DNA from 3 places in the Paenibacillus sp. 2TAF8 genome. Region 1 is predicted to be linked to each of the others. Evidence: predicted binding sites of a transcription regulator. Region 1 holds the regulator's gene; each other region holds the start of a gene.
The links. Region 1 encodes Rex, which represses fermentation and respiration genes when NADH is low (regulators of the CRP and FNR family bind a similar motif). Its sites were predicted from a motif close to TTGTGAAATATTTCACAA; they were not measured.
Positions count from the first base shown of each region.

Region 1 (3,181 bases):
ATTGTCAGGACACGAAAACGGCGTACAGTGGGGTTCAATGGTGGATCAGATGTTTCCTCTCGCCGTGGAAGTGAAGGAAATGTGGGATCGTCTGAGCGATGCTCTGTTTGGTCTTTTGCCTGAACGGAGTGATGCTTCTCCAGGGGAGACTGGACAGTTCTCGCTACGCCTTAAAGCGTCTCAGAAGCCCGCCAAGTGGCAGGAGTTGCAGGATTTGGAGAACCAGATCTACGTGACATTGGGTGATTTGGTGCGCAAGGGTGACAAACTACTGCTTGAAGTAAAAGAAGATCAAGATGATTATCAGGCCGACAGTCTGATCACGGATATCACCGGACTATTGAAAGATCTGACCACGATGAAGGAGAATTTAAGGTTCTTCATGCGTATGGACGATGCCAAGACGGTGTACTGGATGGAGGCGAGTGGTCAATTCCGCAGCAAGTCACTTCAGTTGTATGCTGTTCCGGTAGATGTAAGTGCACAACTGAAAGAGATGTTTTTCGATAAAAAGAAAAGCGTTGTACTTACTTCGGCTACGCTATCGGTAGATAAGTCATTCCAGTTCATGATTGAGCAGTTGGGCCTGCAGGAAGCTGCCGACAATAATCGGCTTCTGACTTCAATGCTTCCTTCTCCGTTCAATTATCGGGAACAGGCATTGTTAGTGATACCGCGTGATTTCCCGAGTCTGAAAGGCAGTGTAGGAGATGCACACTTTGTACAGATGCTGGTGCATTCTCTTGCCGAAACAGCGATAGCTACCCAAGGACGTATGATGGTGCTGTTTACTTCTTATAAAATGCTTCGACAAGTTTACGAGCCGCTCAAAGAGGCTTTGTCCGGAAATGACATCTCGCTGCTGGGGCAGGGTGTTGACAGCGGAAATCGTTCAAAGCTGACCCGACGCTTTCAGGATGCCAAAGCAGCGGTTCTACTGGGAACGAGCAGTTTCTGGGAGGGTGTGGATATTCCGGGTGAAGCGTTGACCTGTCTTGCCATTGTAAGACTGCCTTTCCAGCCGCCTAACCATCCGCTTCTGGAAGCGAAGAGTGAGCTGTTGCAAGAGCAGAAAAAAAATCCATTTATGAAGCTGTCTGTGCCGCAGGCAGTCATCCGTTTCAAACAGGGATTTGGCCGGCTTGTTCGGACGGGGAAGGATCGCGGTATCGTCATTGTGTATGATACACGAGTGATTGAGGCTTATTACGGCAAGTACTTCCTCTATTCACTGCCGGGACCCAAAATGGAGCATATGCTCACTGAACAGATGGTTCCACGCATCGCAGAATGGCTTGATCGCCCAAGTGAAAAGCAAAATTAATGATTTTTAGGCGATAATATTGCATTGCACATCTACATGACGTTAAACTCGAGGAAGACTTCTAAAAGGCAACGCATATATGGAACTTATAATCCCAAAAATACGGGCATTCTGTATGAAGAATAATGCATGGATTTTGCATGTATACAGAATGCTCATCTTTTCAATATTTATTACATTTTATCGTGGCAATGGTAAGGGGGAGCAGGAATGAAATCGGAAAAAATATCAGAAGCAGTAGTAAGGCGTTTACCTGTATATTTACGTTATTTGAACGAGTTGGTTCAGCGTGAGGTAACAACGGTTTCCTCACAGGAGCTTGGGCAGCGACTGGATCTGAATCCGGCTCAGATCCGCAAAGATTTGGCTTATTTCGGAGATTTTGGTCGCAAAGGGATCGGGTATGACGTCTCTTACCTGATTGAGAAGATTCGTCACATTTTAAAAATAGACCAGCAAATTAATGTAGCTCTGGTGGGAGCCGGTAATCTCGGACACGCATTGTCTAATTACAATGCATATCTGAAGGACAATATGAAAATTGTAGCTATTTTTGATTCCTTTGGGCCAAAGATTGGCAGTAAAATCAACACCCTGACGGTTCAACCGATGGAAGATCTTACGGAAGCGGTACAGAAAGATAACATCCGTATCGGCATTATTACCGTACCGGATATAGAAGCTCAGAACGTTGCCGATCAACTGATTGAATCAGGGATTGAAGCGATCTTGAATTTTGCACCAACGATTCTAAAAACGCCTCCGCATGTCCGCATTCATCATGCTGATTTTACAACGGATTTGCTCAGCTTGGCTTATTATTTGGAAAATGGGAAGGAAGAAGAGCAAGATGACAACAACGAATAAATGGGTAATCCACAATGGTAAGTTCGCAGTCAATGAAGGTGCAAACTGGACTGTGGTTCAAGGGTATATGGTCATTGAGAATGACAAGATTGTGCATATTGGTGAGACGTTGCCGGATGGAGACGAGAACCTATCCAAAGTAGATGGAAAAGGACTGTTCTTCCTGCCGGGTCTGATCAATACGCATGGTCATGCGGCGATGTCTCTTCTTCGTGGGCATGGTGATGATCTGGCACTACAAGTGTGGCTGCAAGAAAAAATGTGGCCAATGGAAGCGAAAATGACGTCAGAGGACGTGTATTGGGGAGCATCCCTTTCGGTGCTTGAGATGTTAAAAGGTGGAACAACAGCTTTCCTGGACATGTATGACCACATGGATCAGGTGGCTAAAGTGGTTGAACAGTCAGGGGCTAGAGCTGCGCTGGCTCGTGGTGTCATTGGACTGTGCTCCGAAGAAGAGCAGATGCGAAAGCTCGAAGAGTCCGCTGCATTTGCGCGTGAATGGAATGGACAAGCGGATGGACGCATCACAACCGTAATCTCTCCGCACGCACCGTACACATGCCCTCCAGATTACATAGAGAAGCTTGTACAGGTAGCACATGATTTAAACCTGCCACTTCATACGCACATGTCTGAGACATTACGTGAAGTGGAGCAGAATGTGACCGATTACGGCCTGCGTCCTGTGGCGCATTTGGAGAAGCATGGCTTCTTCTCGCGTCCTTCACTCGTAGCTCATGCTGTGCATCTGAACGACGAAGAGATCGAGATCTTGGCAAGTCATGATGTAGCTGTCTCTCATAATCCAGGAAGTAATTTGAAACTTGCATCGGGTGTTGCCCGTGTGCCTGCTCTGTTAAAAGCAGGTGTTACCGTGTCTCTTGGAACAGACGGACCGGCAAGCAACAACAATCTGGATATGTTTGAGGAAATGAGACTGGCAGCTTTAATTCATAAAGGAGTATCGGGTGACCCAACCGCCGTGCC
Region 1 covers NZ_JBFRFN010000001.1:247,449-250,629, forward strand. The annotation lists gene dinG (ATP-dependent DNA helicase DinG) at 1-1,324, shown strand, start outside; gene AB4Z30_RS01265 (redox-sensing transcriptional repressor Rex) at 1,535-2,191, shown strand; gene AB4Z30_RS01270 (amidohydrolase) at 2,175-3,181, shown strand, end outside.

Region 2 (3,181 bases), on a different contig from region 1:
ATCGCTCTATGATTCTCCATGCCTGTTTGTTGTTCTGTTGTCTGCGTCTGAAACGAATCATGCATGATCGGTCTGTTCCCGGGGGCTTTGCGTTTTTTCGGGTCTATCATTAAGGCACCTCCCCAAGCAGTTGTTGTACGGCATGATCCAGCAGCTCCAGTTCCATAATGCAAGCGAGTGCATCTTCATCCTCCACAGCCGCCTCCAGAAACTGTCTTACTGCACCGTGGCGTTCTCCCCGAAGAGCCAGTGCTGTTCCGGATAGTTGTTTATATTGCAGAAGACTATCTCCGTCATGAATGTCGATGGCATGCACTAGGGTGAGTGCGGCCTCCACACGCTGTGTTTCCCGATAGATACGGAATTTCCAATGCCTTGCCGTTTCCCCGCCAAGCTCATCCAGAATACGAATAGCACTGCCATAATCGTCATTGATGCGGAGCAGTTCTGCTCGAACCAACTGTTCCTCTCCGGCTTCGAGCCAGCGGCACAATTGTTCATAGTGGTGGCGTTCCTGCTCGTCGCTTGCACTGATGCCAAAAACCTGCAGAGCTTCTTCAATCTGACCCGACCTCGCATAGATGGCAGAGAGGAATCGATAATGGGACGCAACGCAATCCTGCCTTCTGTTGATGGCAGCGTGTATGAAGGCTTCCTTAAGCGAAGCGGCGGCGCGGGAATCATCGAGTAAATACTCATAAGCCGAGAGAAGAAAGGAAATCGTTTCATGAGCACCTGTTTTTGCTCGAAGCTGTCTGTAGTAATCTGCTCGCGCACGGATTTGTAGCATTGTAATATGATCTGATTTACCTGCAAGTACCTGTTGGAGTGCGTGCATCAAAAACAGTTCATAGTCCCCCACTGGGATACGTGTGCCATCATGATGGATATAACCAGCAGGAGAAGCGTCTTCCCCTCCCAACCAGATGGCACGGGTGCCTTGAAAGAGCAATTTCATGTACCGGGTTTCCGAAGATGTGCCCACCAGATCGGCAATGCCGACAAGCCTGGAGATACTGCTCTCCCAGAGCGGAGAGGCTGCTTCATCCCCTACAGGTTCAGGCAATAGTGCAATGCATATTTCCGGCTGAAGTGAAGCCACAGTCATAAGCCAGTAAGGGTGCGCGACCACAGCAGCAGTACGTGGCTCCTGTAACCGGGTTTCTGCTTCCGAGAGTGAAATTACTTGAATGGCATTTGGAAGTTCCTCCTCCTCAGCCGTGCGGCTGCTTACATAATAGAGGGTTCCTTGTTCTGCTGCCAATAGTGCTGCGATGTCGGGATAGGGAAAGGAGGACCAGCCTCCTTTCCGCGGAAAAAGCACATATTGAGCTGTGATGTCTGTATGCACGGACAGCTCAGGTGTTATCTTTTTCCGGTCGTGCTTACGTTCCGGGTTTAGCTCGCGATCTGCATCCGTCAGTGGTTCGGAGTGTTCCATCTTTAACTCACCTCACCTCACATTGATAGGCTGATTCTCTTATGTAAAAGCCGTGCAGAACTTCGTATCATCCTTCTGACACTAACATATGGGCATTTGTCTCCAAACATGAACAACTTCCATGAATACATGCAATAGCTCAAGACGAATGGAGGTGCGGACAAGCGCAATAAATAGGCTTAATTTTATCTATTGTGTGACCGAGGTCACTTTTTTTGCTTAAGAGAGGCAGGATTGTGAGAATTATCACATGTGAAAAATAGGTAATCTGGCACAATACGTTCATCAACGTATTTGGAGGACAGACAGCGAAGATGCCCGCTTCAAAGCCATTTACGTATCTTGCAAAAGCGAACAGAAAGAAGGGGTAAAGGTATGGATCCGATTATGTTATCGCGTATCCAATATGCACTTACAACGATTTTCCACTTTTTCTTCGTACCGCTATCAATCGGCCTCGTGCTGCTGGTTGCAATTATGGAGACGTTGTATGTCATGAAGGGAAAAGAGATTTACAAAACGATGGCCAAGTTCTGGGGCAAGCTGTTCCTGATCAACTTTGCCGTCGGGGTAGTCACCGGTATTCTGCAAGAGTTCCAGTTCGGAATGAACTGGTCGGAGTATTCCCGGTTTGTCGGTGATGTCTTTGGTGCACCACTGGCGATCGAGGCTCTGCTAGCATTTTTTATGGAATCCACATTTATCGGTTTATGGATATTCGGCTGGGATCGTTTGTCCAAAAAAGTGCATCTGGCCTGCATCTGGCTCGTATTTGCCGGTACATTCCTGTCAGCGGTGTGGATTCTGGCAGCGAACTCGTTTATGCAGCATCCCGTTGGATTCGCCATCAATAATGGCCGGGCGGAGATGAATGACTTCTTTGCACTGCTTACGAATGGACAGTTTCTCGTTGAATTCCCGCATACGATTTTTGGTGCGTTAATGACGGGAGCATTTGTGGTGACGGGCATTAGTGCTTACAAGTTGATGAAAAAACAAGACGTGGAAGTGTTCCGCAGATCCTTCAACATTGCCGTTATTATCGGTCTCGTATCCTCGCTGGGTGTAGCTTTCTCAGGGCACTTCCAGGCACAATATCTGGTGGAAACACAACCGATGAAGATGGCTGCGAGTGAAGGTACATGGACGACAACAGAAGATCCGGCCCCGTGGACGGTTATTGCCTCCATTGACCCGGATAAACAGGAGAACTCCGGTGAGATCAAAATCCCTGGATTACTTAGTTATCTCTCCTATAGTAAATTCTCAGGTAGTGTCAAAGGTATGAAAGAACTGAATGCCGAGTATCAGCAGACGTACGGACCAGGAGATTACATTCCACCAGTACGAACCACATTCTGGAGCTTCCGTGTCATGATTGCTGCAGGTGGTCTGATGATTCTGCTCGCGATGTATGGTACATATCTGGCTTGGCGCAAGAAGCTGGAAGTGGCTAAACCATGGTTTATGCGTCTGATGGTATTTGCCATTTCACTGCCGTTTATTGCAAATTCAGCAGGATGGATTATGACCGAGGTCGGCAGACAGCCATGGACGGTGTTCGGGTATATGACGACCGAAGCAGGTGTATCACCGAATGTATCAGCAGGTATGATTTTATTCTCCACGATTGCTTTTACTGCGGCATATACCGTTCTTGGCATCGTGATGGTGTTCCTGTTTGTCCGCAAAATCAAAGCAGGACCGTATGCCGTCGATAAGTCCGAAGAACATGATGAA
Region 2 covers NZ_JBFRFN010000012.1:190,631-193,811, reverse strand. The annotation lists gene AB4Z30_RS18940 (glycosyltransferase) at 1-110, opposite strand, end outside; gene AB4Z30_RS18935 (hypothetical protein) at 110-1,441, opposite strand; gene AB4Z30_RS18930 (cytochrome ubiquinol oxidase subunit I) at 1,817-3,181, shown strand, end outside.
Region 2: AB4Z30_RS18930 (cytochrome ubiquinol oxidase subunit I) is a predicted target of Rex. The motif match lies at 1,676-1,693, and genes of this name have one in related genera.

Region 3 (3,181 bases), 180 kb from region 1:
CATTCCGCCAAAAGCAACCACTTCTGCGGCACGCTCGATACCATCTTTTGCAGATTTCACTTTGTAACATGCCAGCACCGGACTCAGTTTCTCGGCGGACAATGGGAATTTTGTGCCTACGCCTTCAATCTCGGCTACCAAAATTTTAGTGCCTGCTGGTACTTCAATACCGCACATTTTGGCAATGTTCACAGCGGACTGACCTACGATGGATGGATTAACCGCACATTTCTCTGCGTTAATTGCACCTGCTGTCAATTTGGCTGCCTCTTCTTTGTTTACAAAATAACAGCCGTTCGTGATCATTTTCTTTTTCACTTGATCGAAGATTGGTTCTTCAATAATGACCGCTTGCTCGGATGCGCAGATCATACCATTATCAAAAGACTTCGACAGGATTAAATCCGTTACAGCCTGATTGATATCTGCACTCTTTTCAATAAAGCATGGCACGTTACCTGGTCCTACGCCCAGTGCCGGTTTACCACAGCTGTACGCTGCCCGTACCATCGCTGATCCGCCTGTCGCCAGGATGAGAGCAACATCATTGTGGTTCATCAGTGCGTTGGTACGATCCATGGATGGGTCATCAATCCATTGGATACAGTCGGCTGGAGCACCGTTTTTCACAGCAGCTTCATGCAAGATTTTCGCTGCTTCGCGGCTACAGTTCTGTGCAGAAGGGTGGAAGCCAAAGATAATCGGGTTACGCGTTTTAATCGCAATCAGTGCTTTAAACATCGTTGTGGATGTCGGGTTGGTTACTGGTGTGATCCCCATGATAATCCCAACTGGCTCCGCAATTTTCTGGAAGCTGTCGTACTCATTGTCTTCAATAACGCCTACTGTTTTTTCGTATTTAATGCTGTTATAAACATACTCTGTGGCGAATATATTTTTAATGATTTTATCTTCATATACACCGCGTCCGGTTTCTTCCACTGCCATCTTGGCGAGCATCATATGTTTATCCAGTCCCGCAAGCGCCATAGCCTGCACAATCCGGTCAATCTGCTCCTGATCCATGGACATGAATGCTGCGTGTGCTTTGTTCGCTTTGTCAATTAACGTTTGAATATACTGACCTGCTGTCGGTTCTTTTGTTGGGGCGACTTCATTCTTTACAGCCATCTCCCTCATCCTCCTAAAGGTTCGTATTGGTTTGTCTCTCTTCTTTACATCCACATCGTATCATGGGGAAAATATATATTATGTGATTTTTTTCACAAAGTATAAAAAATTTTAGTTAAGTTTTTAACATCCCTTTTTAGACAGGAAATCTCGTTCTATTTAAAATAGTAGATCAACAGCCTCATCCTTCCCTTGTAAAAGTGAATTTAATCACAATGTTTGGAATTTCGCCATTTTTAAAGGCTTTCCATGCCCCTCAAACGGTAAGATTAGGTATATACTGAACTTAAAAATTGAACCACCGCAATTTGTACCGTACCTCCACACGGCCGAGATGACCAGATCAGGATGGCACAGTTTGCGGCAAACCTCGGGGGCAACTTGTAGCTAGACTTGCCTGACCGGGGAGACAAAGGGGAGATCAACGTATGGGAGAACTAACAAACGTACTGGAAAAACGCGGAAACACTAGCTGTTTCTCAGAAGTGAATTTTAATCATCTGCTCGTGACGATGAAAGACCGAACTTACCCGGAAGGAACACATCTGTACTGGGAAGGTGACGTCTCTGACAAACTTTATTATATGAAACGGGGACGCGCCCAGATCACCAAATCGACCGATGAGGGTAAGGAACTGATTATGTACATGTACCAGTCGGGCGACATGATTGGTCAGGCTGATCCGTTCTTCGGTTCCAAACACAGCTTCTCGGCGGAAGTTCTGGAGGATAGCGAGATTGGTGTGCTGGAACACAAGGACTTGGAAATGCTGATCTGCCAGCATTGTGACTTTGCGATTGATTTTATGAAATGGATGGGCATTCACCATCGTTTGACCCAAACCAAGTTCCGGGATCTGATGTTGTACGGCAAACCTGGGGCACTCTGTTCTACCCTGATCCGGCTGTCTAATTCCTATGGAGAAGCGCATGGAGACCATGTGATCATTCATAAAAAAATTACCCACACGGACTTGTCCAATATGATTGGAGCTACCCGTGAAAGTGTAAACCGCATGCTCAGCGATCTTCGCAAAAAAGATGCGATCGAGTATGATAACGGCATGATTGTTATTAAAGACCTGAAGATGTTGCAAGGAATCTGTCACTGCGAACTATGCCCGAGTGAAATCTGCCGCATCTGACATGAACCGACTTTTCAAAAATATCATTCCACGTAAAAAAAGCCCAATTTCACTGAATCCAATTGGGCTTTTTGTGCTTCTTTTTATATGTTCAAGATGGGTTGACAAGTTCAAGTTTTATCGAATCTCGCGGACTTAATTTCATATCCAACCCGTTCTCCATTAATTCCTTGTCATTCACCTTAATCACCCAGCGCTGGTTCATGCGAGGTGTGATATTCTCCACGGCTACAACAAATTTGTTATTTTCCGACAACCGCACAACCCCACTGGACTTTAAAACATCACGAACCGTGCATTCCTGTACATAAATGCCGGCATACTGCCGATTCAGGTTCGGGTTATCCTGGCCGCCACTTACTTTCAGCAGGGTTGTCTGATAAGCGACACTGCTGCCCCCACCGTCGGCGGCTTTGACGTATATAATAACTTCATCTTTGGCATGAAGCTCCGTATCCCAATTTTCAGGTTCAACATCCTTGCCATTTAGCTTGACTGCCCAGGTTAGTGAGGAGTCGAGCGAAACCTCGCCCACAGATTGGATACGGCTTCCATCTGCCGTAAAATCAACCAGACCGCTGTTCAGCAACGCTTTTTTGAGCGTCAATCCCTCACTGAAATCTCGTTTGATGGACTTCGTTGCATCGGGTAAAAAGGTACTTCCATCAATAGCAACAGTAATCGTATTCGCTGAATCTTTCTCTGAGACAACTGGTTGTTCGGAAGGCTGTGTCTCTCTGGTACACCCCGTCAAAATGACGAGAATAAGCATGCATAGACCTATGTAACCGGGAATTTTCTTCATCATGTAGGTAACACCACCCTGCGTAAAATCATTCACCCTGTTGTCCATACCCTTTATTATGGCACATTCTTTGATAAAAAACAGTGTCAATGCCGTTACT
Region 3 covers NZ_JBFRFN010000001.1:68,387-71,567, reverse strand. The annotation lists gene adhE (bifunctional acetaldehyde-CoA/alcohol dehydrogenase) at 1-1,131, opposite strand, end outside; gene AB4Z30_RS00360 (Crp/Fnr family transcriptional regulator) at 1,560-2,276, shown strand; gene AB4Z30_RS00355 (hypothetical protein) at 2,368-3,084, opposite strand.
Region 3: adhE (bifunctional acetaldehyde-CoA/alcohol dehydrogenase) is a predicted target of Rex. The motif match lies at 1,212-1,229, and genes of this name have one in related genera.